4 regions of the Mechercharimyces mesophilus genome follow, and region 2 is predicted to be linked to each of the others. Evidence: predicted binding sites of a transcription regulator. Region 2 holds the regulator's gene; each other region holds the start of a gene.
The links. The regulator LexA, encoded in region 2, represses DNA repair genes until DNA is damaged. The targets are predictions, from matches to a motif close to CGAACATATGTTCG.
Positions count from the first base shown of each region.

Region 1: a site for LexA is predicted at 4,288-4,301, ahead of ruvC (crossover junction endodeoxyribonuclease RuvC). Genes of this name have one in related genera too.
Region 3: a site for LexA is predicted at 5,340-5,353, ahead of AC6RGY_RS15165 (YolD-like family protein). Genes of this name have one in related genera too.
Region 4: a site for LexA is predicted at 1,607-1,620, ahead of recA (recombinase RecA). Genes of this name have one in related genera too.

Region 1 is NZ_JCBAPH010000001.1:1,413,447-1,421,020, reverse strand. Features, by position in the region: gene AC6RGY_RS06985 (GerAB/ArcD/ProY family transporter) at 11-1,126, opposite strand; gene AC6RGY_RS06980 (hypothetical protein) at 1,153-1,347, opposite strand; gene AC6RGY_RS06975 (Ger(x)C family spore germination protein) at 1,310-2,569, opposite strand; gene AC6RGY_RS06970 (spore germination protein) at 2,570-4,084, opposite strand; gene ruvC (crossover junction endodeoxyribonuclease RuvC) at 4,318-4,824, shown strand; gene ruvA (Holliday junction branch migration protein RuvA) at 4,821-5,441, shown strand; gene ruvB (Holliday junction branch migration DNA helicase RuvB) at 5,454-6,452, shown strand; gene AC6RGY_RS06950 (DUF2905 domain-containing protein) at 6,449-6,661, shown strand; gene queA (tRNA preQ1(34) S-adenosylmethionine ribosyltransferase-isomerase QueA) at 6,893-7,574, shown strand, end outside.
Region 2 is NZ_JCBAPH010000001.1:1,046,261-1,053,834, reverse strand. Features, by position in the region: gene AC6RGY_RS05375 (MarR family winged helix-turn-helix transcriptional regulator) at 1-5, opposite strand, end outside; gene AC6RGY_RS05370 (AAA family ATPase) at 226-1,188, shown strand; gene AC6RGY_RS05365 (DUF58 domain-containing protein) at 1,185-2,303, shown strand; gene AC6RGY_RS05360 (DUF4129 domain-containing protein) at 2,300-3,535, shown strand; gene AC6RGY_RS05355 (Mpo1-like protein) at 3,635-3,952, opposite strand; gene yneA (cell division suppressor protein YneA) at 4,115-4,396, opposite strand; gene lexA (transcriptional repressor LexA) at 4,599-5,231, shown strand; gene abc-f (ribosomal protection-like ABC-F family protein) at 5,369-6,940, opposite strand; gene AC6RGY_RS05335 (glycosyltransferase family 39 protein) at 7,351-7,574, shown strand, end outside.
Region 3 is NZ_JCBAPH010000007.1:33,042-40,615, forward strand. Features, by position in the region: gene AC6RGY_RS15150 (SBBP repeat-containing protein) at 357-2,390, shown strand; gene AC6RGY_RS15155 (hypothetical protein) at 2,514-2,756, opposite strand; gene AC6RGY_RS15160 (DUF7948 domain-containing protein) at 2,722-4,818, opposite strand; gene AC6RGY_RS15165 (YolD-like family protein) at 4,974-5,312, opposite strand; gene AC6RGY_RS15170 (hypothetical protein) at 5,884-6,180, opposite strand; gene AC6RGY_RS15175 (SBBP repeat-containing protein) at 6,592-7,574, opposite strand, start outside.
Region 4 is NZ_JCBAPH010000001.1:1,196,976-1,204,549, reverse strand. Features, by position in the region: gene AC6RGY_RS06015 (vanadium-dependent haloperoxidase) at 212-1,114, shown strand; gene AC6RGY_RS06010 (metal-sulfur cluster assembly factor) at 1,202-1,513, opposite strand; gene recA (recombinase RecA) at 1,701-2,789, shown strand; gene AC6RGY_RS06000 (RecX family transcriptional regulator) at 2,818-3,459, shown strand; gene AC6RGY_RS05995 (metallophosphoesterase family protein) at 3,476-4,462, shown strand; gene AC6RGY_RS05990 (AAA family ATPase) at 4,459-5,907, shown strand; gene AC6RGY_RS05985 (hypothetical protein) at 5,913-6,158, shown strand; gene AC6RGY_RS05980 (OLD family protein) at 6,161-6,853, shown strand; gene rny (ribonuclease Y) at 7,012-7,574, shown strand, end outside.

The DNA.
Region 1 (7,574 bases), 370 kb from region 2:
TGGTATAAAACTAGGCTTTACGTTGGGAAGGAATTTCATACATCTTTTTATGCTTTTTTGTCATGATCCCCCATAATAAGACCAGGATGAAAATGAGATAAATAGTAAAGGCAAACAAGGGCCAGGTAGTGCTGGCAAAGCGGATAACTTCCACCACATTCTCATGTAGATAGTTGCTCATCGCCCACACTAAGAATGCCAAGGGAATGAGCACAGAGTGATAACTTGGACGCTTGGAGATATATTGTAAGCCGTGACAAGCAACCAGGTAGGCGAGGGTCATCTTGATGAAGATTCCCGTCATCCAGATAAGTCCAAAAAAGATTTCAACCCGTTCAAACACGCGACCAGCCGAAATATCCCTCATAATGGTGTAGGTAGGGTATGTATAGCGTTGAATCATAAAAGCTCCTTCCTCACCGATGGTGGCGATGATGGTTATCAATAAAATGACTCCCCCAGCGATGATCCCAAAGAAAAAAGAGCGGATCACTTTTTTACGTGGTTTCTTAAAGGTGACCAGTGCGCTTAAGATGAAGATCTCCAAAAAAGGGAATCCAAGCGGGGCATAGATTCCCTTCCATACGGGGGCCCAACCATTTTCTAAAATGGGTTTCAGGTTACTTAGTTCAATCTTATTTATAAGGAGGAGCACCCCGCCAAAAAGAGAGAGGATGATGATGGGGGCCATCCATTCATTGACGCGTCCAATATTGGTGAGTCCTTTACTGGAGGAATAGACGACGAGAAGGAGAATCATCGTTTGGGATAACCACGGATGCGTTTCTTCGATCATATAAGTGATGAGAAAGTCACTAATATCCCGTACGACCAATGCGCATATATAGGTTGCATAGAAAGTGAGTAGGAGGTTGAGGAGATTGCCCAGCCACCTTCCACATACGGCTTCCATCACGAAGAAGATGGAAGGATAGCGATACAGACGGAGCAGATAAAGCCATAAGCAATTGAGAAGAAGTCCGATAACTGTACTGAGCATCATAGATATCCAGGCATCTTGCTGGGCAACGGAAGAGACCATGGCAGGTGCGATAAGTAATGAGGGTCCTAAAGTGAAGGTGAAGACGAGCAAAGTGAACTGTCTGTTGTTTAAGGATTCAACCATGCTGTTCTCCTTTCATTCGTTGGTCCTTAGCCCCCTCCCATGATCAGATGATAGAGAGGGGAATACAGTTGTTCAAGCAGGGACGTAAATTTAAAAGCAGGAAGTCTCTTGAGGTAGCCAACCACATAGAGAAGGGAAAATCCCCAAAATGCATAGAGAAACCAAGTGGACGAGGGAGGATAGCTAGTTGCTTTCTTCTTTTTCTTCTTCTTCATGGACACTTTGGATCCGCTCCTCTGTCGATTCTAGTGTCATGTTCACATCAATCGAAAAAGTTGCCTGGGAAAAAACCTCTTTCCAATTGTCTTCTACCTTTTTCCATGTGTTAGGATCGTCCTTTCGTAAGATTTCCCCAAAACCAAAGACGTCACTTTGTATGTCTTGTGCTTTGTGGATGGCACTCTCCATCTGATCTTCTAATTTACTGCCCACCAATTCTTCAATCTGTTGAATGACACGTGGATCCTCAATTTTAGCGGGGCAAGTGATTTCTTTTAAGTTGATTCGTCCTCTCGTGTGAATCGTGTAATGAGGGCGGGAGCCGTTCATACTTGTTTTGGTCGTGGTTTTCATCTCTTTAATGAGGATACCAATATTCCCGCTCTCATTTAAATTTTCTCCTTCGTCTTTCTCTAGACATTTGTGCAAGTTATAAACAAATTCTTGATCGATTCGGTCGGTGATGATGGTCCATGCCTGTGACTGGGGAATGTCAAACCAATCGATGAGCTCATCTCCACAGAATATAGGGAATCCTGTTAGTTCATAACTTGCGGGATTAGCATTGATGTTGTTCATCACTTGATCGATGGAAGAGCGATTGGTTCCCTTTTGTAGTGGTCCTGTTCCGAGAGCAAGAGCTTCTTGTCCCTTTGCATAGCGCCATTTAATGGTGTCGGTTAAGGTGATCCCCTCCATGCTCCCCAGCGATCCAGAGGTGATACGGGCACGGTTTAGTACAGCTAGACCCGGGTTTTTTTCCAAGGGGTCATAAGATTGTAGGAGATCTCTGGCTGGACTATCTTTGGTAACAAAGATGAGTGTCCCACTACGCAACTCTGGATCACGCTCTAGCAAGTCAAAGAGAAGAGGCAATCCTTTTGCACGAGCAAACTCTTCACTGACAGCAAAATAAAATACGTGAGAGAAGAACATTTTACGTGGAAGGATGTTGCGAGCATGCCCATAAGCATCTAAGAGGGTTCTGCCCGAAGTGGAATAGGTATAGACGGCGCTTTTTTCCCCTCCACTGGATCCACTTCCTTGTGAGGAAGTATTTCCTCCGGGATTAACAATCTGAAAATGGACTTCAACACAATGATCTCCCTTTTTGTCAATACCGATTGCCGTAACGATGGCCAATTGGTTGATTTCGTTTTTTCCTGCGCAACCGCTTAAAAAGGACAGAGAGAGGATGAGAAGAAGCGTGAAAGACTTTCTCATTTATGGCACCAGCTTTCGGAGGCTCTTCAGCGGATGGTTCTTTTTCCACCACAGAGGAAAGCGGAAGAGGGTATCCTTTTGTTTTTGCAATCGGAAAGGAGCCATGGGTGCGAAGTAAGGTTGACCGACTGATTCTAGAGAACAGAGATGAATCAGGATGCCGAGAAGAAAAAACATCATGCCAAATAGCCCAATGGTTGCTGCAAAGCTAATCATGGCAAAGCGTAAAAGGCGAGCGGCGTTAGATAACTCGTAATAGGGAGAGACGAAGCTGGAAATCGCCGTTAAGGCAACGACCATGACCATAGCAGGCGAGACGAGCCCCGCGTTGACGGCGGACTCGCCGATGACAATCGCGCCTACGATGGAAATCGCTGGCCCAATGGGGCGAGGCATACGAACGCCCGCTTCTCGTAACATCTCAAAGATTAATTCCATCATGAGGGCTTCCAATAAGGCTGGAAAGGGCACCCCTTCTCGTTGCGCCGCTAAGCTAATTAGAAGCCCGGTCTCAATCACTTCTTGATGGTAGGTTGTGATTGCGACATAAAAGGAAGGCAGGGTGAGTGTGATGAAGAAAGCCACCACCCGTAGAAAGCGGACAAAAGTAGACATATCAAAGTGCTGATAGTAATCTTCTGCGGATTGAAAGAAGGAGAAAAAAGTAACCGGCAGAATCAAGCAGAAGGGAGTGCCTTCGGTTAAGATGACCACCTTGCCTTCCAGGATTTCAGCTGCCACCACGTCGGGGCGTTCGGATGCTTGAGATCGCGGGAAAGGAGAGTAACTAGGGGTCTGAATGAGTTCTTCTACCATATTGCTTTCAATGATCTTATTGGTGTTGATCTTCTGAATTCGTTTAACCACTTCGTTGAGCAGAGAGGGTTTCACCATTCCCTCAAGATAGACCACCCTCAGCTCGACTTGTGTGTGTTTTCCTACGTGGTATCCTTGAATGCGCAAAGCGGGATGATGGATTCGTTCGCGTATAAGAGAAATATTGGTATTTAAGTTTTCTACAAACCCATCCCGCGGTCCTCGAATCATGGTTTGCGTTTGCGGTTCACTTACTTGGCGTTTCGCCCCTGCGAAGAGAGGGAGGAGATAGGCTTCGGTCATTCCTTGAATAAAGAGGGCGACACTGCCATCTGCCATCTTGCTTAAGAGCGCATCATAAGAAGTAGCGCTATTTACTTGAGATAGCTCAATATGGGCTATGATATCTTGGGGTAATAGCTTGGATGTTGTGGTCTTGTCTTGGGTTTGCCACTTCAAAATAGGAGAGATGACCGACAGATTTAGCGACTCCTTATCGACGAGATCATCAATGTAGTAGACGGCAAACGGGACAGGAATATTCTCAAAAGCACGACCGGCGATGTCACTGCTATCGCCCATGATTTCTTTAAGTTGCTCAATATTGATCGACAACTCGGGGGAGATGGGTAAGTCTTGATAGGAGGGAAATCCTCCTCCTCCCTGTTGTTGCTGTATAAATGGCCCAGGCGGTGCCATAGGATGGGCTCCCTCCTTTTTAAAAGGTAGTGAGGATGTTGGATGTGAAGGAGAGAGACTGTACGCTTTATCTCCAACATCCTACAAGCGGTATCTATACGTATTATTGGAAATCTCGTCTGACAATATGTATGCCAATGAAAAAGGATATCGATGAATAGAGAAGGCAAATGGTTAATAAGCGGACTATGATATAATCGGTAAGAATAAATGTTCGAATGAGGAGAGAGAAGATGCGTGTTTTTGGAATTGATCCTGGATTTGCTATCGTCGGTTTTGGCATAGTGGATAAAGCAGGAAGCCAACTAAAGCCCATTCAGTATGGAAGTATTGAAACGGAAGCGGGATTGCCCCTACCGACGCGGATTAAACAAATATATGATGCTTGCACGAAGTTGTTCGCAGAGTATCAGCCCGATGTGGTAGCCATCGAGAAATTGTTTTTTAACCGTAACGTGACGACCGCCTTAAAGGTGGCCGAAGCGCGTGGCGTCATGGTACTCGCGGCAGAAGCGGCCGGGATACCGATTGTCGAATATACACCTTTGCAAGTGAAGATGGCGGTGGTCGGTTATGGACAAGCAGAAAAAAAGCAAGTACAAGAAATGGTGCGAATGTTATTGTCTTTACAGAAAGTTCCTAAACCAGATGATGTGGCGGATGCGTTAGCGATTGCAATCTGTGAAGCTCATGCTGGCTCAGTAGAGCGAAGGGGTCAAATAGGAGGGGAAAAATTGTGATCGAGTTTGTAAGGGGAAGTATTTTTTACATAACGGAAGAGTACGCTGCGGTAGACTCTGGTTCACTGGGGTATCAGGTGTTTTGCAAAAATCCTTATCGTTTCGCAGAAGGAGAGTCGGTTTTGTTTTATACCCATTATGTGGTCCGGGAAGATGCCCACCTTTTATATGGTTTTGTCGCAAGGGAAGAACGAGATTTGTTTCGCTTATTATTAGAAGTGTCTCGTATTGGACCCAAGGCGGCATTAGGCATTCTATCAGGAGGGTCGCCACAAGAAGTGGTCGCTGCGATTGAGGGAGAAGATATTGCTTTCCTCACGCGCCTGCCGGGCATAGGGAAGAAGACGGCACAACGCATGATCCTCGATCTGAAAGATAAGTTAGAGAAAGAAGGATGGACCAGTCAGCTTCTTCCACCGACAGAGAGGGAAGATAAAAAACCTGCGTCAGCGAAGCAAGGCGGTGCTATGGATGCGATTGAAGCCTTAAAAGCACTCGGATATAATGAAGGGGAAGCCAAACAGGCGGTGACAGAAGTTGGCCGTCACTTAGCTGATCCCGATATCAGTGTGGATGAATGGATTCGTAAGTCACTTGCAGTTTTAATGAAGGGATAAGGAGGGATGCAGGTGGATGATCGTGTGATTTCCGCCCAGATGGCAACAGAAGATGAGGCGGTCGAGTACAACTTGCGCCCTCGCTATTTACGAGAATATATTGGGCAAAACAATGTAAAAGAGAATCTGAGTATCTACATAGAAGCGGCGAAAGGGCGCGGAGAAGCACTGGATCATGTGCTCCTCTATGGACCACCAGGACTAGGGAAAACGACGTTATCGTGCATCATCGCCAACGAATTGGGTGTCAATATTCGTACGACCTCGGGTCCAGCGATTGAGCGCGCGGGGGATTTAGCTGCGATTTTGACCAACTTGCAAGAGGGAGAATTGCTTTTTATCGATGAAATCCATCGCCTGACCCGCTCGGTGGAAGAGATTTTATATTCTGCGATGGAAGACTTTGCCCTCGATATTATGATCGGAAAAGGACCGAGCGCCCGCTCCGTACGACTGGATCTCCCTCCTTTTACTTTGGTGGGGGCAACGACGCGCGCGGGCTCTCTTTCTTCCCCACTGCGTGACCGTTTTGGGGTCGTCAGCCGTCTAGAGTATTATAGCCCTGAAGATCTCATCTTGATTGTCCAGCGTGCGGCCGACTTGCTGGGAGTGGGGATCTATGAAGAAGGAGCGACTGAAATCGCTTCGCGGGCACGGGGAACGCCACGTGTCGCCAATCGCCTCCTGAAAAGGGTGCGCGATTTTGTACAGGTACAAGGGGACGGTGTGATTACCGGAGAAGCGGCGCGCGACGCATTGGACCGCATTCAGGTGGATAAACTGGGGTTGGATCAGGTAGACCAGCAGATGTTGCATGCTATTATGGAAAACTACCGAGGTGGCCCCGTTGGTTTAGAAACGATTGCAGCGACGATCGGAGAGGAAGCACATACCATCGAAGACGTATATGAACCCTTTCTTTTGCAGATTGGGTTTCTGCAACGAACCCCACGTGGCCGTCAGTTAACTCAACGTTGCTATGACCATTTTGGATGGGAGCGACCATCATGAACCCGATGGCGAAAATCCTCATCGCGGGAGGAGTCCTTCTTATTGCAGCGGGTATCATTTGGCAAGTGGGCGGTCGCTGGCTTGGGAGGCTCCCGGGGGACATTCTCATCGAGCGAGAGAATGTGAAGGTCTACATCCCCATTGTAACCTCGATCATCATCAGTGTGATTCTTTCGCTCCTCTTTTACTTGGTTAGCTTGTTCCGATAAAGTGGAACGTTTTCTGCTAACCTAGTCGTCTACTTTTTACGATCGACGAAAGGGAACATGAAGCCAAGGAGAAGGTTAGCTTCTAACTTCGTAACTTATAAATGCTGTTTAACCGTAGGACACACGGGGTTCACTTGGCGATCTTGTCAGTAGACTCGGATCCCTTTGAATCCCCCGCTGTTAGGCGAGGAAAGTGTCAAAAACGTATTGGTTGATAGATTGGAGAAGAGAATGGACGTATCTTTATTTGATTTTCATCTTCCTGAAGAACTGATTGCCCAGACTCCGATAGAAGACCGCGCTAGCTCACGGATGCTGGTCCTTCATCGTCAGACGGGAGAATTGGAACACAAGCAATTCCACGATCTGCTTCACTACCTCCAGCCCAATGATGTCCTGGTACTTAATGACTCACGTGTGCGTCCGGCACGCTTGTTGGGAAGTAAGGAGGAGACGGGAGCCAAGATGGAGCTCCTTCTCTTGAAGCCATTGGGAGAAGATCGCTGGGAAGCGTTAGTGAAGCCAGCGAAACGAGTGAAACAGGGGACTGTTATACAATTTGGAGAAGGCGCATTGCGTGCGATTGCGGAAGCACCTGCAGACATGGCTGGCGGTTGGACTTTTCGCCTGCAATATGAAGCGAATAATTTAGAAAAATTATTGGAACAGCTCGGTCAAATGCCTCTTCCCCCCTATATTCGGGAACGACTGGATGAGTCGGAGCGCTACCAAACCGTGTACGCCAAACAAGTGGGGTCCGCTGCGGCACCAACAGCCGGCCTTCACTTCACACCCCACTTATTGAAAGAAATCGAGCACAAGGGTGTGCATATTGCTCCGCTTACTTTGCATGTGGGACTCGGCACTTTTCGACCAGTGACTGCTGAACAAGTGGAGCAACATACCATGCATG
Region 2 (7,574 bases):
CGCATGGGTTCTCTAGATACCTTACTCCCTCCTTTCTTTTTTTCAGCCAAAATTAATTTGTGCACAATTAAATTGTAACATAGATTATTGGAGGCGCCAATCATTTTCTCTCCTATATATCTTCCCTTTTCTCTTTTTTTTAATCTCTCGAATTTGAGTCATTGTATTCTTTTCGGTATAATGGAAACAATTCGCTTTGATAGAGGATTTCTAGGAGGATGAAAAATGAGTACAGTTGCAGATGTTAGTCGTCGACTAAAAGAAGGCATGGGGAAAACAATCATTGGACAAGATCGAGCGATAGAATGGTTACTCACTTCCCTCTATGCTGGCGGACACGTTTTGCTAGAAGACGTGCCTGGTACTGGGAAAACCGCTCTCGCCAAAAGTTTAGCTACTAGCATAAACACCACCTTTGCGCGTATACAATGTACTCCAGACTTATTGCCCTCCGATATGATAGGAACCACCATTTATAATCAGGAAACAAATCAGTTCCAATTTCAACAAGGTCCCCTTTTTCATCAACTCATCTTAGTTGATGAAATCAATCGAGCCATTCCCCGTTCGCAATCCGCTCTGTTGGAAGCAATGGCAGAAAAGCAAATTTCCGTCGATGGACATACGCATATGCTGGAAGCACCATTCTTTGTTATTGCAACGCAAAATCCTGTTGAATCCCAGGGAACCTTTCCTCTTCCAGAAGCCCAGCTGGATCGTTTTCTCATGAAATTTTCACTTGGTTATCCCTCTCCTGAGGAAGAGCGCTCTATTTTTCAACTCTCCTATGAAGAGAAGCAACGAGAGATCCAGCCAGTGGTTTCTCCAGAGGAAATTATTCGTATCCAGCAGGCAGTAAAATCCGTTTCGTTTTCAGCAGACATGGAAACCTACCTGATCTCCATCATACGCGCCACTCGAGAGCAAGAAGGGATTTCTTTAGGCGTCTCACCAAGGGGAATGATTGCTTTAGGGCGTGCTGCGCAAGCATTGGCTTCGATCCGTGGTCGCACCTATGTGACTCCAGATGATATTAAAGAGTTGGCCATCCCTGTGTTGGCTCACCGTTTGGTTTTGGACCCCTCGCTTCAAATGCAACAAACGTCACCTGCAGAAATGATCGAAAGAGTATTAGAAAAAGTGACTACACCCGTAGAAAATGAAGGACAGGAAGCGAAAGTCCGATGATGATCTTATTTACCGTGTTATTTTTATTTGGTAGTACGTATCTTTACTCCGAATTATGGTTTAAATGGGTGCCTCAAAAGGTGAAATGTTCGCTAGAGATCGATGAAAAGCCGGTGATGGAAGGAGATTCAACCTCCGCGTGGATGGTATTAGAAAATCATTCGATTCTCCCCATTCCATGGATATCCGTGAGATTGGAATTTCCGTCCGGACTGATTCGTGAGGAAGATGAAAAAGGTGTGCGCTTTTATACCCACCTTCTCCCACGTCAACGGGTAAAGCGTTTCATTCCTATTACCTGTTACCAACGAGGGCTACACTCCTTGTCATCATTTGAAGCGAAGATTGGCGATGGAATCGGGTGGAGATATGAACGATTGGAAATGAGTCATCTCCCAAAGGTACTAGTAAGACCACGGTTTATTTCTTTTCATCAACCTATGCCCTTGACACAACTCGTTGGAGAAGTATCTGTTAAGCGCTGGTACAATGAAGACCCCACTCGATTTCAAGGGATTCGTTCTTATCAGCGAGGAGATCCATTTAAGCAGATTCATTGGACAGCATCGGCTCGTTCAGGGAATTTGGTTGTTAAGAAATTTGAAACCACAGCAGACGCTTCTCTCACCTTTATACTTAACGGGCAAACGCACTATCCTCACTGGTCTGGGACAGACCGTGAAATCATCAATGAACAGTGTCGGATCACAGCAACATTATGCCAACAAGCACAGAAGATCGGCCTTCGTTACCGCTTGGTATCCAATCTTTCTTACCAGGGATCATCTAGATTGAAAACGAAGCTGGGTTCTGGATTGAGTCATTTTCACCATTTACATCAATTACTAGGTGAACTAAGTTCTCTCGCTCCATCTCCTGGACTATCCGCTGTAAAAGAGGTAACGGTGGGAGAAGAGGGTGCTCATACGGTGATCTTTCTGACCTCTTATTGGGAGAAAGGTCTGGCACAGGAATTGCAGTCTCTCAAAGCCCAAGGCCACGAGATAAAGGTAATCTTTTTGTCTCGCCTATCCGCGCCTCCTCTCTTAGAGGGTTGGTCTGACCCTGTCACCTTTTATCCGTTAGAAGGAGAAGGGAGGAAGAAATCTTCATGAGGCATCAGACACTCTTTTTCCTCGCCTTACTCAGTCACGCTCTATTAGCCACTGTTATTTTCGGTTTCCTCAGCAGTGGAGTATTTGCAGGAATACGAATGCTTCCTTGGTTTGCCTGTCTACTGTTTTTGATAGCTGGTACTTATCATTGGCTCAGTCGTCGTCTATCGATCCGCGTTCATACCCTGCTATATGCTCTTACTCTTTTCGGTGGTTGGGTTGGATATCAGTGGATTTGCGGTTGGCAAAACCCCTCATTGATCTTCATTCAAGGGATAGTGGGTTTATTCTTTTGGTACCGTATACAAGAAGCACATCACCATGAAAGGTTTTTGCGTGAGCACTTGGTTGATGCCATGAAGCTCGACTTCATTATATTATTGATCATGAGTGGAACAAGTTGGATCTATACGGTTGAAGATGGACTGCCTACACTCCTCGTCCCAATGATTTTCTCTTTTTTTCTTGTGCGGACACTTGCTTTATTTTATGCCAATCGTGTAATCCAGGAAGATAGCAAAACACGGAGACCGAACGGGTCCTTTTTCGTGATATGGTTCTTGTTGCTTGCCTTCCTCTTCTGTTTATCTGTGCTCAGCGGTGGAAAAATAGTTAACCAAGCATTACAAGCTCTCAGTATTTTGCTGAGCCCCATTTTCTATATCGTCGGGAGAGGAACGGAGTCACTTTTCTCCTTAATTCCTTTATCTGGGGCAGATACATCCGACTGTGTCCTTTATGTAACAGCGGATGAAGTTGCCGAATTAACAGAGGAAGAATTGGCTAACTGTGAAATTATGTTAACATCTGGAGATGCTGAGTTACCGCCTGAAAAGGAAAGTAGTCAGAATCCGATTTGGCTCTATTTCCTTTTCACTTCACTTTTTGTTCCAGCTCTTATATGGATTATGAAGAGAATTAAGCATCGTCAAACGAAGGGATCTCCTCCTTTGCTGAATCAGAAGATAGAAGAGCGTTCTTTTCTTTCGTTCTCTCAATTCCGAAAAAATGTGGGTGTTTCTACCTGGCCCTATAGTCCTTTGGAAGGAAGGGTTCGCAAGCAATATGATCAATTCCTTCAGCGCATGCGTGCAAAGGGACTAGCGAGAGATCATTCTGAGACGGCGAGAGAGTACGCTGTTCGCTTAAAAAAAGAAAACCCCTCGATAGCTCCCGAAATCGATCCTTTGACCGATCAATATATCGAAGCACGATATGGCCGTAAGGAGTAATAAAGTTCATGAACAGGAAGTGATTTTTTCACTTCCTGAACGAAAAAAGCGATGCCATCATAGGCATCGCTTTTTTATGGCCGTAATCTGAAAGCGTTTTCATTTTTGTCCAGAAGGCGAATGTTCATTTGAAGTGCTAGTGCTCTCTTCCTTCTTCCCCCATTTTTTAATCCACCAAAGTACCCCTGCAAAAAGAAACAGAGGATTGGAAAAGAACGATGGTTTCTTCCCTTCAAAGGCATGACCAACAAATTGCAATATCCATCCAATGATAAATAAAAGGAGTGCTATTTTCCATTGAAAGAAAAACCACGGTAAAGAGAGGACGATCATCGGAATGCCGATGGCATGTGTCAGTTTGTTCACCGGATGTTGATGATCTTCACGGTATTTTTCTAGTAGGCTCTGGATGTTCACTGAGATTCCTCCTTTTTACTCTACACTATGCTTCTATTTGCTCTTTCTGCATAAAAACCTGCTTCAGAAAATAAAGAAAATAAAAGGAGAACGAACTTTCGCCAAATCAGAAGGATCGCTCTCCCCTGTGTCGAATTAGGAACACAAAGAGGACTGCTATTTTTATTTCCCTTTGCTCAATGGCACCTTTAAGGTTTGACCTGGATGAATGATTCCGTCGTGAATCTGATTTATCTCTTTAATATCGGCGATGACCTCCCGAATATCTGTGCTCTCATCGGAACGAACTCGTGCTATTTCCCATAGTGTATCCCCTGCTTGCACCTTCACTTCAACTGTGTTGGGAAGAGGGTCATTGGCGATCACTTCGCTTCTAATGAAGAAAAAGAAAAGGAAACAGCCTAAGAGGGTCAATAGTAAGCTTGTCCTTCGGTTTCGAATCAATGAGCACGCGCTCCTTTCACTCATTTCCGCTAGTTTGTACAAGCATATGTTTGTACTTATAACGTTATACTAGAACTTACGTTCCGTCAAGGGGTTTTTCGAACTTATGTTTGCGCTTTTCTTCACATTCATGTATACTTTGGTAAAAGAGCAACTCACCTATAACTGAGTCCACTATTCGTACTGAAGGGAGATGAGCACATTGTCAAAACTCTCCGCTCGTCAACAAGCCATACTCGATTTTATTAAAAGTGAAGTACGAGAAAAAGGATATCCCCCATCGGTTCGTGAAATCGGTGAGGCAGTTGGACTAGCGTCTAGCTCCACTGTGCATGGGCATCTTGCTCGCTTGGAAGAAAAAGCATTCATCCGACGCGATCCTACTAAACCACGGGCCATTGAGGTGCTCGATCCACATCGTTCCGGAGATGATTCTGTGAAGCAACAGGATGCGTCAGTGCTTGTTCCCTTGATTGGGAAGGTTACAGCTGGTGAGCCTATCACAGCAGTAGAGAATGTGGATGAGTACTTACCGCTTCCGCTCCAAATGATCGGCAACAAAGATGCTGTTTTTCTCCTTACCGTTCAAGGGGAAAGTATGATCAATGCCGGTATTCTAAACGGGGACAAGCTGATTGTGCATCAGCAACAGTCGGCTAATAATGGAGATATCATCGTTGCGATGACGGAAGAAGGCGAAGCAACAGTGAAGCGTTTATATGTAGAAAAAGACCATATTCGACTTCAGCCGGAAAATGATCAAATGGAAGCCCTCCTTCTTCCTCAAGTAACCATCTTAGGAAAAGTAATCGGACTATTACGTACAAGCATGTAAGAAGAAAATTGAAATAAATAGAGACAAGCCCTGAGGCTCTTTTGGAACCTCAGGGCTTGTCTCTATTTTAGCCGATGTAAGGTGTTTGCGTATGAAAGAATCGGATATCTCCAATACGATTATGCGCATTCATGAACCTATTGTTCGAACTGTTTTTTCTCACACAGTAATTGCTGAAAGCGTTCTTCCAACGCCTCCTTTTGCGAAGGACTGGTAGCAAGCAGACTGATCACTTCTGCAAGTTCATGCTCAATCATCATTCTTCTGCTCTCTGTCGCTTGTGGTTTCAACTGCGGACTACTTTCCCTTTTCTTATACTCTTCCCATGATCCTGTAAAAGTTTGGATTCTACCGCCTTTTAAATGGATTACTTTCGTGGTTACGCTGTGTAGAAGCCGTTGATCATGCGAAGCAAAAACGACGGTTCCAGGAAAGTGAGTGATCCATTCCTCTACAGCTTCCATTCCAACCAAGTCTAAGTAATTCGTGACTTCGTCCAGTAGTAGAAGATTCATATCGCTCAGGAACACTTTAGCCAGTCCAACCTTCACCCTTTCACCTCCACTAAGGAGGGATACTTTCTTCTGCCAATCATTCGGACGAAACGCGAGGCGTGCTAAAAAAGTACGAACAAGGGATTGATCCCATATGCTTGATTCTATAACATTTTCTAATATCGTCCGTTCTTCATCCAGGATATCTAGGTTTTGCTGAAAAAATCCAGGCTTCACTTCTGGAGATAAGCGAAGCGTAGAATCTGGATGGAAGAACCTCTGCAAAAGAGTCGTTTTGCCGGATCCATTCTCACCGATCACAGCTACTTTATCTCCAGAAGTGATGATCCAATCACTCGGTTCCCATAAACTCTTTCCTTCCCGCTGTCCGGCAAAGCCTTCAGCACGGACAAGAATTCTTTTTTTCATGGAGAGATCACGCGGAACAACCATTTTCATTTGCGGAAGGGAAAGAGGTTTTTCTATTTCCTCCAATTTTGCAAGGCGAGCTTCTAACACGCGTATAGACTGGTGGATCGATTTTTGTTGAGAACCTTTCCCTGCTTTTTGCATTCTGGATTCCGACGTGCTTACCTTAGAAGGCTTTATCATCCGTATCGCTTGATCCCTTTTCTGTCGGAGTGCCTTTTCTAATTGCTCCTTTTTTAGTTGAGCTTGCTCATACTGCTCAATGTGTCGGGCTCTTCTTCTTTCTTTTTGCTCTTGATAGGAGCTATAATTCCCCCTAAATACAGAGACTGTCTGCTCTTCAATCTCCCAAATCGTCGTACATATATCGTCTAATAATTGGCGATCGTGAGAGATAAGTAAGATGGCCCCTTGATAGCGGGACAATCGTTGTTTGAGCCACTCGATTCCCTTCTGATCTAGATGAGATGTTGGTTCATCTGCTAACAATACATCGGAGGGTGAACCCAAAGCCTCATGAATACGCATTCGTGTCTGTTCCCCGCCACTCATCTCCCGTTTCTTGTCATTCCATTGAGAAATCGAGGCGACCTGACATGTCCGGATAACGCTCCCTTCATCCAATGCTTCTTCGCCTATCAAAACCTTGAATAAGGTGGACTTTCCACTCCCATTTAATCCAACAATGCCAATGCGATCCTGTTTGTATACTTGAAGGGAGGGAATCGAAAAAAGCAGGCGTTCTCCCCAACTTTTCTTTCCATTTTTTATTTGTAGTAACAACATAAAAAGCCTCCTTGTCTTTTTTCGGACAGGAGACCGTCATCGCAGTTTTTAAGCAAAAACAGGCCATCTTCACTAGGCGCGAATGCACATAATGATTCCGTTTTTGCTTTGTCATTGCACAGACGTATCTCTATCCGCAAAGATTACTCCTTAACTGAAACGATTTTTTTCAGTGGAATCGGATTAGAGAATCATCTGTACAACGTCACCCTTTCTATCATGAATAGGGAAAGTATAACACAAAGACAAATTATTTCACAAGGTTGAACAATGAAATATCCTATCCTGCATGCTCTAAAGGATTCGTTGAAATCGCCCGCTTGACACCTTACTGACATCCTACTGACATCTGCCTACTCTATTCTTAGGGGTAAAGGGCTTTTCAGAAGGAAGACCCGGGAGGAACAGTGATGAAGAAGCAGGTCAAGCAGTCGATTCCACTCATGTTTATTATCAGCCTTTCGTTTGCTCTCAATCTCCTATTTATCGGACAGGATGGATACTCCAATCTCTATTATGCCGCCACCGTACGGAGTATGTTGGAAGGGTGGCATCAATTCTTTTTTGCCTCGTATGATTCAGCTGGTGTGCTCTCAGTGGACAAACCCCCTGTTGCATTCTGGATTCAATCGCT
Region 3 (7,574 bases), on a different contig from region 2:
AAAGGTATAGGCGTGTAGAACCCATTCGAAAAGGAACGATCAGTTTGTAAAGCACTATCTAAAACTGTCCGGCGAACTATCTTGAAAAGCATCCGAGGTAACGGGAACATATCTCAATCATGTCTCACCTGTCATCCAGTTCGCTTCGAACTCATCAACTGCTATACCCAATCCTATCTCCACGACTTCCACCTAGATAAGTCGAATAGACAAGCGCTCTCCTACCATTCAACTTGAGCGAATGTTTCAATCTACAACGATGTCCAATCCCCCTGCATTTATTGATCATATTCTTACTATATACACAAATAAATTACTATGATTACCCATCTAGAAAGGAGAAATAGAGAAATACCATGCATAAAAAACTAAGTTCACTTCCAGTTTCATCGAATTCTCTCCTTACAGATGAAAGAGAAACCACGCTACTTTATCATATAGAAAAGAAAGGTGTTCAGCTCTATTGTTATCCCGATTGCATAGACTTCTGTTTCCCTTCTATCCCTAAACCAGAACAATTTCGTCTATGTTTTATAAACGCCAACCCAAAGCCAAGAGTAACCTCCAATCTAACAGCAAAGAGTATTACCTATAACGAGCTATGGCAGGGAATTGATTTTATCCTTTCTGAAAAAGACGGCCAACTCAAATACGATGTTCTTGTGCATCCCGGTGCATCTGTAGATGATGTTCGCTTTACCTATGAAGGAAAAGACGGAATCCATCTCAGTGAGGAAGGGGATTTATTCGTTTATACCCGACAGGGCATCTTGCGCGAGGAGAAACCCGTCAGTTTCCAATGGGAAAGTGGAAAGAGGAAGACGATCTCCACCTCCTTCTGTTTACATGCTGACGACTCTTTTGGCTTCTGTCTAGAGGAGAAAGTTGATCCCCTGAAGCCACTCCTGATTGATCCTGTTGTCTTCTACTCCACCTATTTGGGAGGTCTGCAGGGCGGCGATTCCATTATCAGTATCGCAGTGGATGATCAGCGGAATGCATATGTGACAGGACTCGCCGCAAGCGGATTTCCCATTACAACGGGTGCCTTTCAATCCATCTATCCTGGGGGAGAGTTTAGTGCATTTGTTACAAAGATCAATGATACAGGAAGTTCTCTGATTTATTCCACTTATCTTGGTGGCAATAGCAATGATCAGGGAAACTCGATCGCCGTGGATGCAGAAAGGAGCGCCTATATCACTGGAGCGACCAATTCTCCTAATTTCCCTGTAACGCCTGGTGCCTTTCTAACCACTCCTCCCTCCTTTGATAATGTTTTTGTTAGCAAACTAAATGAAGATGGAAGTTCACTCATTTATTCCACCTACTTAGGAGGTTCCAGCAACGGAAGTGGAATTGCGGTCGATGCAGATCTAAGTGCTTATGTAACCGGATTTACATCCTCTACGAACTTTCCCACAACGACAAATGCCTTCCAAACACAGTATGGAGGAGGACTCATCGACGTATTTGTTACCAAGTTGAATGCGACTGGTTCAGGGCTGGAGTACTCCACCTATCTTGGGGGACGTGCGCGTGATCTCGGAAAAGGTATCGTGCTCGATGAACAAAAGAACGCTTATGTCACAGGAAATACCGATTCAACTAATTTCCCTATAAGTGCAAACGCTTTTCAAAGTATACTTGCCGGCGGTAGTGATGCGTTTGTCACCAAGTTAAATGCGACCGGAACTTCCCTTGTCTACTCCACCTATATCGGTGGGAGTGGTGTTGATGCAGGGAATGCAATTGATCTGGATGGAGGAGACAATGCGTATATTGCCGGCAAAACAAATTCCACCAATTTTCCCACATCACTCAATGCCTTTCAAACGGTGTATCCTGGGGGGGCTAACAGCGCCTTCGTCACCAAATTAGATATGGATGGCAGTGGTCTCATCTATTCCACTTTCCTAGGTGGGGGAGATACGGATGTAGGAAATGGAATTGGAGTCACCTCCTTCGGAGAAGCATGGATAACAGGGAGCACCAATTCGACCAACTTCCCCATCACATCGGATGCTTTCCAAGACAGCTTAGGGAGAGATTTGAATAACGATGCGTTTGTTACCCAGTTAAGCTATTCTGGGCAAGGCCTTTCCTTCTCCTCTTATTTGGGCGGAGATTTCGATGACTTTGGAAATGCCGTCGCTATGGATGCTCTGAATAGCGCTTATATAGGTGGCTTTACCCTCTCTTTTAATTTTCCCGTCACCTTCAATGCCTTTCAGCGTCAAAGTCAGGGATTCGAGTCCTTCGTTGCCAAAGTAGGTCCACTGGTCGCAATTGGACCCACCGGTGCAACTGGAGCGATCGGACCTCGTGGTCCAAGGGGACCACGAGGAGCGAGAGGTCCACGCGGTGGCGAAGGAGAATTAGGAGGATAATTCAAAGAGAGATTGACGAAAACGGATTTTACCTGATCCATCTAATTGGGATAGATTCGAACCTATCGGTTCTAAAAGAAAAAAGCATCCGCTTTCGGGATGCATCCTACTTCAAGAGAGGTCTTAGCCACTAAACTCTTCGCCACCTGTACCACGCGGTCCTCTCGGTCCACGTAGACCTTGCGCGCCAGTGGCTCCTACCGGCCCCGTTGCGCCCGTTGGACCCGTTACACCGACGGAAGTGGATTCCCTAATTTTTGTCACAAAGGCATCATCTAGCCCCCCTGACATTGATTGAAACGCATTAAATGTCACAGGGAAATTCGTCGGTTTACAGCCCCATTTCTCCGCCACCACTTGCGCCACGCGGGCCTCTCGGCCCCCTCGGACCACGCCGCCCTATCGGTCCTCTAGGGCCTTGCGCTCCAGTCGCACCTATTGGTCCTGTTGCGCCCGTGGGACCCGTTATACCGAGAATAAGGTCCCCTACTTTGGTAACGAAAGCATCCATGCTTCCTCCTCCATAGATGGACTGAAATGCTGCAAAAGTGATGGGAAAATCTGTAGAAGCCGTACTACCGGTAAAATAAGCAGAGCCATCTGGGCCCACCGCGGCATCGTTTCCTGTATCACTTCCCTCGCCTCCAAGATAAGAAGAAAACATGACTCCCTGACTGGAAAAACTCATCTGTGTGACGAAGGCATCATTGCTACCAGCCAAACTATCTTGAAAAGCATCCGAGGTAACAGGAAAATTGGTCGAATCCGTTTGTCCTGTCACCCATGCCACTCCAAAATTGTCCACCGCCAGGCCCTTCCCATCTTCATTGCTACTCCCACCTAGATAAGTAGAGTAAACCAGGGCACTTCCCAATCCATTTATTTTTGTAACGAAGGCATCTGAGTTCCCTTTGATGGTGGTTTGGAAAGCGTTATTTGTTATGGGGAAATCAGTAGATCTTGTCGTCCCTGTGACATAGGCATTGTTCGCTCCATCCAGATCAATGGAACTTCCCATGTCTCCACGTCCCCCACCTAAATAGGTCGAATACACAAGCGAGGAACCAGAAACATTGAATTTCGTAATAAACCCATCATAGATGCCATCGGCAAATACCGTTTGAAAGGCACCTGAAGTAACGGGAAAATTATTTGATCCTGTAAATCCAGTTGCATACGCACTTCCCAGGCTATCCACGGCTATATCCATTCCGATAGTAAAAAAATCCCCTCCTAAAAAAGTGGAGTACACCAGTGCCGTACCCAGGGAATTGAATTTTGTCACAAATGCATCCTCAACCCCTCCCATCTGGGTTTGGAAGGCACCTGAAGTTATCGGGAAGTTGTTTGTATTTGTAAAGCCTGTTACATAGGCATTCAAGCTATCGTCTACAACGATCCCATTTCCTTGAGTCGCACAAAATTCTCCCTCATCAAAACCACCTGGACCATTTAAATAGGTTGAATAAAGGAGAGAGCTTCCGGTCGCATTCAGCTTCGTAACAAAGGCACTCCCGAATGCCTCAAACATCGTCTGGAATGCTCCCGATGTTACAGGATAATCAGTGGACTTCGTACATCCCGTCGCATAAGCCTGGTTCATTGCATCCACCGCAATCCCCTTCCCTTCATCCTCGCTTCTTCCGCCAATAAACGTCGAGTAAAGGAGAGAGGTTCCCGCTACATTCAACTTACTCACAAATACATCACTCATACCAGCATAATTTGTTTGGAAAACACCGGAGGTAACGGGAAAGTCGGTAGAAAAAGTCGTTCCTATGACATACGCATGGTGCGTCGTATCCACTGCGATACGATTTCCTTCATCGCTACTACTTCCACCTAGAAACGTTGAATAAAAAACAGTGGGATCAATAACAAGCACTTTTGTTGTATCATACTCCTCTTTTTCCACCACAAACCCCAGCGATTGATCCGAATGCAGACAGAACTGGGTCGAAATATTTCGTTTCCCTTGCAACGTCTCTTGAAAGCTAATCGGCTTTTCTTCACAAAGCATGCCGTGAGGCGTTCGGACAAACAAGTCACCCTGCTTGGTTATTGAAATTCCCTTCCCACCCTCATAACGCAAACGGATATCGTCCAGACATGCCATGGGTTGAACAATAATATCGTATTTTAGTTGCTCGCCATTTCCGGAGAAAAGAAGATCAATTCCTTTCCATACCTCTCGATAAATCACCTTTCTTTCCGTCACATCCCATGCCATCCTCACATGTGGATTGGTGCCCACAAACTTTAAAGTGAGGATCTCCTGCTCATCCACACCGTCAAACCCAAGCTCCACGTAATCTCGATAAAAGGTAAATCGACAACCTACTCCATCTGCGCGACAGAAATAGTCCGTCTCCCTTTCCTCTTCTCCATCCGCTACAAATACAAGCGAACGAAACACTGCCTTCTCCACTTTGTATCCTCCTATTGGGTATTTGATGGCTACATTTGGCGTTCTTCCTTATAGCCAACCTATGTCATGATCCAATAAATGGTGTGGGTACAAGTGTGTCGCTTCACGGGCGTTGCTTCGCTACCGTATTCGGGATACATACATCCACTGAATAGCTACACTTCCTCTACACTTACCATCCGTTGAAACGGAATTAACTCATAATCCCCTTCACTTTCTAGCTTAATCCACCGCTCATTCGCATTAATCTTCGTGATGATCCCGCTTTGCTGCTCTACTCCATATTTTCCTGCATAACAAACCCTTACTGGGCAACGTTCTATCATCGATTTTTCAATGGCATATCCGATTTCACTTATAGCGTCCTCCGACAACTCCGGTTTCACGTACTCTTTCGCCTTTCGATTCTGTTCGTGAAAGCGAGCGACGTGCTCGGGCAATACCATCCGATGCCCTTCCCACATTTTATTACCACGATCAAGTATACGGGACATTCTTCATCACCTCACCTCTATTATACACGAACAATAGTTCTCACAGAACAAACGATCGCTATAAAAAAGTGCCCAATCTTAGTAGCAGACCCTCATCGCAATAGATCTGATAAAAGAAGCGCCGTGCCCAGTCCGATATCTCCATCTCTTCCCCCTAGATAAGAAGAGCACGGTATTCCCTGACCAGAGTAGCTCATCTGGGTAACAAACGCATCAGATCCTTCGCTTGCGAGTTATATAGAATCCCTCATAGCACTCTAATCTATGATCGAAAAGGAGGTATCGGCGTGTGTAAACCTTACTCGGAGATGGAGTCAACGGACCGATTTCTTCACTTTGAAACTTGATCAAAAAAGAGCATCCACCTTCGGGATACCCTTTTTCCATCAAAGTACGATCCTATCCGCTTCATTGGGGTGAGAGCGGAGAAGCCTATTTATATTTCAAGAGAAATGGATCGAGGATGATACAGAGGAGAAGAAATAAATAATGGAAGCGCTCATCATATTTGCACTTATAATCGTACTTATCCTAAGAGTATCCTCACCAACTTAACATAAGTGAGAGAGGTTCAACTGGACTGACTCAGCATCTGACGCAAATTCAAAATCTCCAATTCCTTCTCCCCAATAATCTTTTTTAATTTTTCCATTTCTTCTGATAAATTATAGTACTTTCCGTTTTTATCACTCCCATTTCCTTTTCGGGACTGCTTACGGAGACGACGATCGGTAAAATTCCCACCCTGATGCTGCTGGACCCATTGACTTAATGTTTCAGAAGATATGTGATAATCGTTCGCCACCCCTTCATAGTCTCCACTTATCAAAACTTGTTGCACAATATCCAATTTTCTCTTCTTACTCATCTCTCTTTCTCTCACTGTAAATCTCCTCCCAAACCCTAGATAGAACCGAAATACCTAACCATCCATCTGAGCAATCGGTCCCTGTACCTCTATTCTATCCACAAGAAGTCCAACATGTTTTAGACTCCTTACTCGAAATAAATAATTTAATCAATATACCTAAAGAAAGATCAATAAGTCTCCTTATGGATGAGGCATCTATACATAGGACCTCCTACCTATAGTGATAGGAACACCATGAAAAACACCTACCCTATGAGAAAAGTGCCTCTAGGTTCACTGCTCTCTTCGACTTCTGACAAAAGAAAAGCACCCGCTATCGGATGCTTGGATGCTTCCTTTTAAAGTGAATATTATCCATAGTCATCTCCGCCACATACCACGCGCTCTTCGTGGGCGGATGCCACAAGATTAGACACCCATCTCGCCTTCTCCCATTCCACGCGGTCCTCTCGCCCCTCTTGGTCCCCTTGGACCACGCCGTCCTCGTGGCCCTTGTGGACCTTCTGCTCCGGTTGTCCCCGCTGGACCTGTCGCACCCGTCGGTCCAGTCACACCGACCATGGCCCCTAATTTCACAGCGAAAGCATCGTTGGCTCCACCGCCAAAAAGAGTCTGAAATGCAGCAAAGGTCACAGGGAAGTTGGTGGAATTCGTAGTCCCGGTAAGATACGCATTATTTTGTGTATCAACCGCAATACCACTTCCACTCTCATTCAGTGTTCCTCCGAGAAAAGAGGAGAAAGAGATTCCCTCACCAGAAAAACTGAGTTGCGTTACAAAAGCATCTTGTGGTCCATTTAAATGAGCCTCAAAGGCATCGGAAGTAAGTGGAAAATCGTCTGACTGTGTACTCCCTGTCACCCATGCATAGCCGAAAGAATCCACCGCAATCCCCATACCCAAATCCTCCGAACCCCCACCCAAATAGGTGGAGTAAACGAGAGCGCTACCTGCTGCATTCAACTTTGTAATAAATGTATCCGTACTTCCCCCAGACAGGAGGGTTTGAAAAGCATTGTTGGTTACCGGAAAATCAGTAGAATTGGTAGAACCAACCACATATGCCTGGTTGGCACCATCCAGGGAAATCCCCCTTCCTCCTTCAACCTGTGTCCCACCTAGGTAGGTAGAATAGATCAGAGAGGAGCCCAAGGCGTTTATCTTGGTGACGAAAGCATCCGTTGAGCGGACCAGTGTTTCTTGAAAGGCACCCGACGTTATAGGAAAATCAGTCGAGTTGGTATTCCCTGTAACATAGGCTTGAAAGCTATCATCTACCGCGATAGAGAATCCCGCATCACTTCTTCTCCCGCCCAACAGTGTCGAGTAACTCAGCGAACTTCCATCCGTATTCAACTTGGTGATAAAGGCATCCACAAACCCTCCGGAAA
Region 4 (7,574 bases), 150 kb from region 2:
TGAGGTGATCGTATGGTTAGATAAAGGAGTTACGACTGATTCGAGCAACCACCCTGCGATCAACAAGGGGAGGTTGCTCTTCTTTGTGCAGTTAGCTGAAGAGCGCTTTTGTACACGAGCATAAAATTTTTAACATGGGGCGTTTTCTAGCACTCTCTCTATCAAACTAGCATATGTTAGTAGAAGATTGAACAGAAAAGAGATGAGAGAGATGGATGAACCCAATTATTCCTTGTGGTCGGAACTTCCCTATGCTGGAGAAAGTACACCTCCTGACAATCCAGAAGAACCATTGGCCGGTTCTTGGCCACTTTACTATGTCCGAAGAGGAAGAAGGAGAGATGATCAAAACGACGGTCGAGACGGGCGTAGAACGCTGTTTACTGATGCGAATGGTGTTCCACTCAAATTAATCGAAAAACCAAACAAAATCGATTTTCAGTCCGAACTCATCGAGGTACAAGATACGCTAGCCAACTTGACTCCAGAGCAGGTTGCGATTGCTAGATACTGGGGCACGGGACCTGCAACGAAGCAATGGACACCCATCATTGATCGGCTCATTGATACCTATAGTGCCGAACAACCCTTTAACCTTTTGGTGTCCGCTCCGGATGCGGCGCGTATCTTAGCCGCAGTGCAAGCGGGGATGTCAGATACCTTTGTAGTCACTTGGTATCTTAAGTATAAGTACAATGTGGCACGCCCCAATCAGTTGGACCAAAATTTAGCGACGGCCATTTGTACTCCCCGCCATCCTACGTATCCTTCAGGACACGCAGCGACGGCAGGTTGCGCAGCGCAAATTTTGAGCTACTTCTTTCCAACCGAATCGAATCGATTGATGCAATTGGCGGCGGAAGCGGCTAACTCACGGCTGTTGGGCGGTGTTCATTTTCGGAGTGATAATGAACAAGGGTTACGCCTTGGGCGTGAAATTGGCTCCGTCGTCGTCGATGTACTGAGAAAACAAAAAGACTCCAGTGGAAGTTGGATTGATGACCCACCACAACAAAACTTAAATGCTGATTTGAATCCGCCTCCGTATGAACAAGTGATCCCATTTGATTACCCTGAAGTTTGTCAATCCAAGGTGATTGACGAGGACGAGTAACCAGATAGGTAAACGATCGTTTGCAAAAGAAAGAGGACGAGTGCGCACTAGCTTGTGGCTAGTCGCCTCGTCCTCTTCGTGCTTTTATTAATGAATGCCGAGTGCCATCTTGGCATAACGGGACATACGCTCTTTGGACCATGGTGGATTCCAGACGATTTCTACTTCTACATCCTCTACACCGTCTACTTTCTTGACGGCTTGTGTAACCATCTCTTGAATCATTCCAGCGAGAGGGCAACCCATGGCGGTTAAAGTCATGGTGACTTTGGCTTTGTTCTCGTCATCGATATCGACACCATAAACCAAACCAAGATTGACGATGTCAATATTGAGTTCCGGATCGATGACTTCTTCTAACGCTTCCATGATCTGTTCTTCTTGCTTTTCTTTATCCATAAATGTAACACCTCTTTTTTGGCAAAAGGATCAACTGTCTCTCTCTTTACTGTATCATAAGCAGGAACGGGTTAAAATAGGTAACAAAATAAACGAATAAATGTTCGTAAATGATCTTGGCACACAGGAAAAAACCATGTATGATGAGAATAGAATAAAAAGAAGAGAACGAGAGGGAGTGGAAGAGATGTCAGATCGTAAACAAGCATTGGATATGGCATTGCGGCAAATTGAGAAGCAGTTTGGGAAAGGCTCTATAATGAAAATGGGTGAAGATTCATTCCCACCTGTGGAGACCATTCCGAGCGGTGCTTTGGCTGTCGATATTGCGCTGGGGATTGGCGGTTATCCACGCGGACGCATCATTGAAGTATATGGACCGGAATCCTCAGGGAAAACGACCGTCGCTCTCCATGCGATCGCCGAAGTACAACGTGCGGGTGGACAAGCTGCGTTCATCGATGCGGAGCACGCGTTGGACCCGGTGTATGCGCGCAAATTGGGAGTAAACATTAATGAATTGCTCTTGTCTCAGCCAGATACGGGAGAACAAGCGTTGGAGATTTCTGAAGCATTGGTACGGAGTGGCGCAGTGGATATCATCGTGGTGGATTCGGTGGCTGCGTTGGTGCCAAAAGCGGAAATTGAAGGCGAGATGGGAGACTCTCATGTCGGTTTACAAGCTCGCTTGATGTCCCAAGCGCTACGCAAACTGTCGGGTGCGATCAGCAAGTCCAAGACGATTGCGGTCTTTATTAACCAGCTCCGTGAAAAAGTGGGCGTCATGTTTGGCAATCCAGAGACGACACCAGGAGGACGGGCTCTCAAGTTTTACTCCAGTATTCGTTTGGATGTGCGCCGTGCGGAGACGATCAAACAAGGACAAGAGATGGTGGGGAACCGCACACGCATTAAGGTTGTGAAAAACAAGGTAGCGCCACCATTTAAACAAGCAGAAGTCGACATTATGTATGGAGAAGGGATATCGAAAGAAGGCAGTATCCTCGATATCGGAAGCGATCTTGATATCGTCGATAAAAGCGGGTCTTGGTACTCCTTTTCTGGAGAGCGCTTAGGTCAAGGACGGGAAAATGCGAAGCTGTTCCTCAAGGAGCATACGGAGATTGCGGATCAGATTGAGCGCAAAATCCGTGAACACCATCAGCTGATCCAGCCGGAAGAACAAGCAAAAGAAGAAACAGCAAGTGCTTCAAGTTCTGCAACAACGAAGAAGAAGGGCAAGAAGAAAGAGGAAGAACAATCCTTGGATGTCTAGCTTTCCAGGATGAGAGGGAGGGGCAATCATGAAGGGTGGCGTGATAACCCGGATTGAGAAGCAAAAAAAACGTGCAGCCCGCTACCATCTTTATCGAGAGGATGAGTACTGGGGTACGGTTCATGAAGAAGTGTTGGTGAAGAAGGGGTTGCGCAAGGGACTTCAGCTTACACCAGAAGAATGGGAGCAAATTGGAGAAGCGGAGGAGCGCAGTCAGGTGCGGCAGGCCACCTTGCGTTACCTCAGCTATCAACCGCGGACTGTTTTTGAGGTCCGCCGTTTTCTTTTACAAAAAGAATATGCGGAAAGCCATATTGAAACCATCATTGCGGAGTGTAAACAACAGGGATACTTAGATGATGCCCATTTTGCTGAGGCATGGGTTGCTTCTCGATCACGGAGTAAAGGTCTGGGCAAGCGAGCACTGCGTCAGGAACTGGAACGAAAAGGGGTAGAGGATGACGCGATCGATGAGGGGCTTGCGCAGGTCGAGGAAGAAGACGAGTGGGAAAAGGTACAAGAGCTAGCCATGAAGCGTTATCAACGGTTGCGTCATCTACCGTGGCCGACGGTAGAGCGTCGTTTGGGAGGGTATCTTTTGCGTAAGGGGCATCTCCCGCCTCTGGTGTATCGCATCTTGCGTGAAATACGCCAGCAACACCAGGCGTAGAAAGGAGGAAACAGATTTGCGTTTACTTTACTTAACCGATACGCATATACGAGGAACCTCTCCGCGCAGTCGGATGGATGATTTTCCAGAGACTTTGAAAGAAAAGTTGCATGAAGTACTCGCCATTGCGGAAGAAGAAGAAGTGGATGCCGTGCTCCATGGGGGCGACTTCTTTGATCGCCCCGATGTTTCTCCGTCTGTTGTAGGTGAATTTGCCTCTATCCTAAGGCGTTTTCAGGTTCCCATTTTCACCATTGCAGGGAACCATGATATCTATGGTCATAATCCAGAGACGGCGCACCGCTCGATGATTGGTCTGTTGGACGCATTTGGTACCGTGCGCATGCTCCGTGAAGGGGAGAGGGAGCGATTCACCGTGAACGGGCTAACGGTACAGTTGTCGGGCCAACCTTTTCACTATGACTTGGATCGGCGTGACCCTGCTATGGATTATGCGGTGCAAAAGGAGGAAGGGGCATCGTATAGTATCCACATGGTGCACGGGATGGTCGTGGATCGAGCGCTTCCCGACGGGGTCCATCATACGCTGGTGGATCAACTATGGTCTACGGAGGTCGATCTTTTGTTGACGGGTCATTACCATGCAGGGTTCCCACTCCAGGAAAAAGAGGGGAAATACATCGTGAATCCCGGTGCATTGTCCCGCATCAATAACCATCCTTCGGAGATGCGACGAAGGCCACAAGTGGCGCTCATTACCTTAGGTGATACCCTCTCGGTACGTCTCCGCCCCTTGCAATGTGCGGCGGACGGGAAAGATGTGCTGGATCGATCTTATTTGGAGGAAGCGGCATGGAGATTAGAGAAGATGAGCTCATTTGTACAGGAAGTTAAAGCGGCCGGTTCGTTTCAGTCCATGGACATTATGGATATTATTCATGAGATCGCTGATCTAGAAGGGATTAAAGAAGAAGTGAAGCTGGAAGCGATGCGACGTATTGCGGTCATTCAAGAGCGGATCGGAGAGGGGAGAGCATCATGAAATCTTTGCGCCGCTTGGTGATTGAAAATTTTCAGTCCCATGTAGAGACGGAGATCCACTTTACCGACGGGCTTCAAGTGTTTGTTGGCCCGTCCGACAGTGGGAAGAGTGCCATCTTACGCGCATTGCGCTGGGTCTTATACAATCAGCCACGTGGCAGTGATTTTATTCGGACCGGTGCCAATCGATGCCGTGTCTCCCTTACCTTGTCTGATGGGACAACGATTCTACGTGAGAAGAGTTCGTCGCTTAATCGCTATGTGCTTGTTACGCCGGAGGGTGAAGAGCAAGTATACGAGGGTTTTGGCAGTCAAGTGCCACAAGAGGTTTTGGAAGCGCATCAGATGCTCCCGCTAAAAATGGACGGCGATTGGGAGATGGCAATGCAAATAGGAAGCCAGTTAGAAGCTCCCTTTTTGTTAGCGGAGACGGGCAGTGTCAAAGCCAAATCGATTAGCCGCATTAGTGGGGCCCATGTAATGGATATGGCACTCGGCGAGGTGGTACGTGATCGCCAGTCCACACTCACGGAAAAGAAGCAGTTGGAAAGGCAAGCAGAAGAGGCAAAGCAAAACCTTGTACCCTATGAAAACCTCCCGGAACTCAAAGGAAAATTGGACCGTGTGGAACAGCTGCTCGGTCAAGTAGAAGAGAGGAAAGTCCGCTTAGAAAGATACCGACGGTTACAAGCACAGTGGCGAGAGGTTTTAGAGCAGTTGAAGGCGTGGCGGGAAAAGTGGAATCGCTTAACCGAAATTGAGCGAGCGCAGGAGAAAGTGGTCACGGCAGAAGCAGTGGGGTATCGCTTGCAACGAATTGAACGCATAACCAAGCAATGGACCCGGTTGCGGCAAGAGAAGCAGGAATGCAAGCAAACACTTACAGTTGTTGGTAGCCTTCCGCAAGCAGAAGCGTTGATGGAAGCGCTCATGGTCAAACAAGCACAACAAGCGCAACAAAAACAGCTACGACAGAGATGGAATCAACTACAAGAACAGTTGCATCTGAATCGCATCCATACAGCGAAAACAGAGAAGCTTCCCGTTGTTCAGGAGCGGATCGAAGAGATAGAGCATGCCCTTACCTATTTTCGGCGGATGCAACAAGTAGGGCCCAAGTGGAAGCAAGCGCAAACCGTTCGCTTAAAAGTGGAACGAGTACTGGAGCATACGTCTTCCGTTACCAAGGTAGAACAACAGACACACATGTTGACGGAGAAAGCGGACAAGGTGAAACGGTACCGTTCTTATCTCGTACAGCGGAAGGATTTATTGAAGCGCAAACGGGAAGGAAGACAATTTTTTCAGCAAAAAGAGCAAGAGATTGAATCGCTATCAGCGGAATATGTAGGTCTTCTGAAGCAGTGGGGACAGTGTCCCACTTGTGGAGCGCAAGTGGAAGACGAGCATGCGTTACACCATATCTTGGTCAATCATGGAGGATGAGAGCCATGCAAGCATTAGAAGAACGATTGAAACAAGTAAAAACATCATTGGAAAAAGCGAAAGACCTGCGGTATAAAGCGGAGGCACGTCTTGAGCAATTGGAGAAACAAGAGGAAGAACTCTTGTTAGAGTTAAAGGAATTGGCTGTTGAACCGGAACACTTAGATGAAGAGATTGCCAAATTGGAGCGCGAAATGGAGCAGAAGTTGGAAGAAGCGATGGCGCTTCTACCTGAGGAGCTGATGAAGTAACCATGGAACGTTCTCAATTGGAGACAGCCATCAAAGAAAAGCTGGCGTGCGCCAAACAAGAGTGGATGCGTCGTGATGCCAAGCGCGAAGCGTTAAATGGATTATTGACGGAAGTGGAAGAGAGTCTAGCGGAGAAACAGCGCCAATTGGATTTATTTGAGTCGGTGCGTATTCTCTTGCAAGAGTCCTCTAATTATGCGCGTCAGCAGGCGAAAGAACAGATTGAAACGCTGGTGACCAATGCTCTTCAATTTATCTTTGGTTCCGCGTTTCGCTTTGAAATTGAATTGTCCGAATATAGCGGAAAGCCGTGGGCGGAATTTTACGTTGTGACAGAATGGGAAGGGCAAGAGATCAAAAATAAGCCACAAGAGGCACGCGGTGGGGGCATCGTCGATATTACCTCACTCGCATTACGGATTGCGATGGTGGAAACCTTTGATCCGCGACCAGAGGGTCCGGTGATCCTGGATGAGCCAGGAAAACACGTGAGCAACGACTATGTAATGAATATGCTGGAGTTCCTAAAATCGACGGGTCATATGTTTGGACGACAGATGATCCTCGTGACGCACAACCCTCATTTGACGGAAGCGGCCGATCAAGTACTGCAAGTACAGATGAAGAGCGGGCGCACCCAAATAATTCCGTCCGCCTTTCTTGACAGCAACCATACGAAAATAATAAAATCATAGTGTATCTCTGTTTTTTTTATGCGCAAAAGTAACGATGAAATTTGAATAAAATCGGTTAAATTGTCAAGGTATGAACAAAAAACGTCTGAGAGTATGAGCAGACCGAGAGCGATCGGTCTTCTTTTATAGTTGGTGAAGGAAGGAGGGTACCTTGAAAAATGAATGGAGGAGTAGTAGATCTTATCTATATTCTGCTGCTCGTGATTGGACTTGCTGCAGGCATTGCTATTGGGTACTGGGTGCGAAAGCTATTAGCTGAGGCTCGTATTGGCAGTGCGGAGCAAGAAGCTGGACAAATCACCGAGAAAGCAAAACATGAAGCTGAGGCATTGAAGAAAGAAAAAGTATTGGAAGCGCGTGATGAAGCGCACTATTTGCGTCAAGAAGCCGAACATGAGATTCGTGAACAGCGAAATGAGTTGTTGCGCTTGGAGCGGCGTCTGATGCAAAAAGAAGAGGGATTGGATCAGAAGATCGAATCCGTCAGTGAGCAGGAGAAAGGATTCATTCTCCGTGAACGTGAATTAGCGGAGATGGAAGAACGAGCCGCCTCACTGGAGAAGGAACAAGCAAAAGAGCTTCAGCGGTTGTCGGGGCTTTCGACTGAGGAAGCACGTACGTTGATTCTCTCTCGTCTCGAAAATGAAATGAAACACGAGACAGCGCAGATGATCAAAGAGATGGAGCAACAAGCGAAAGAAGAGGCGGACAAAAAAGCGAG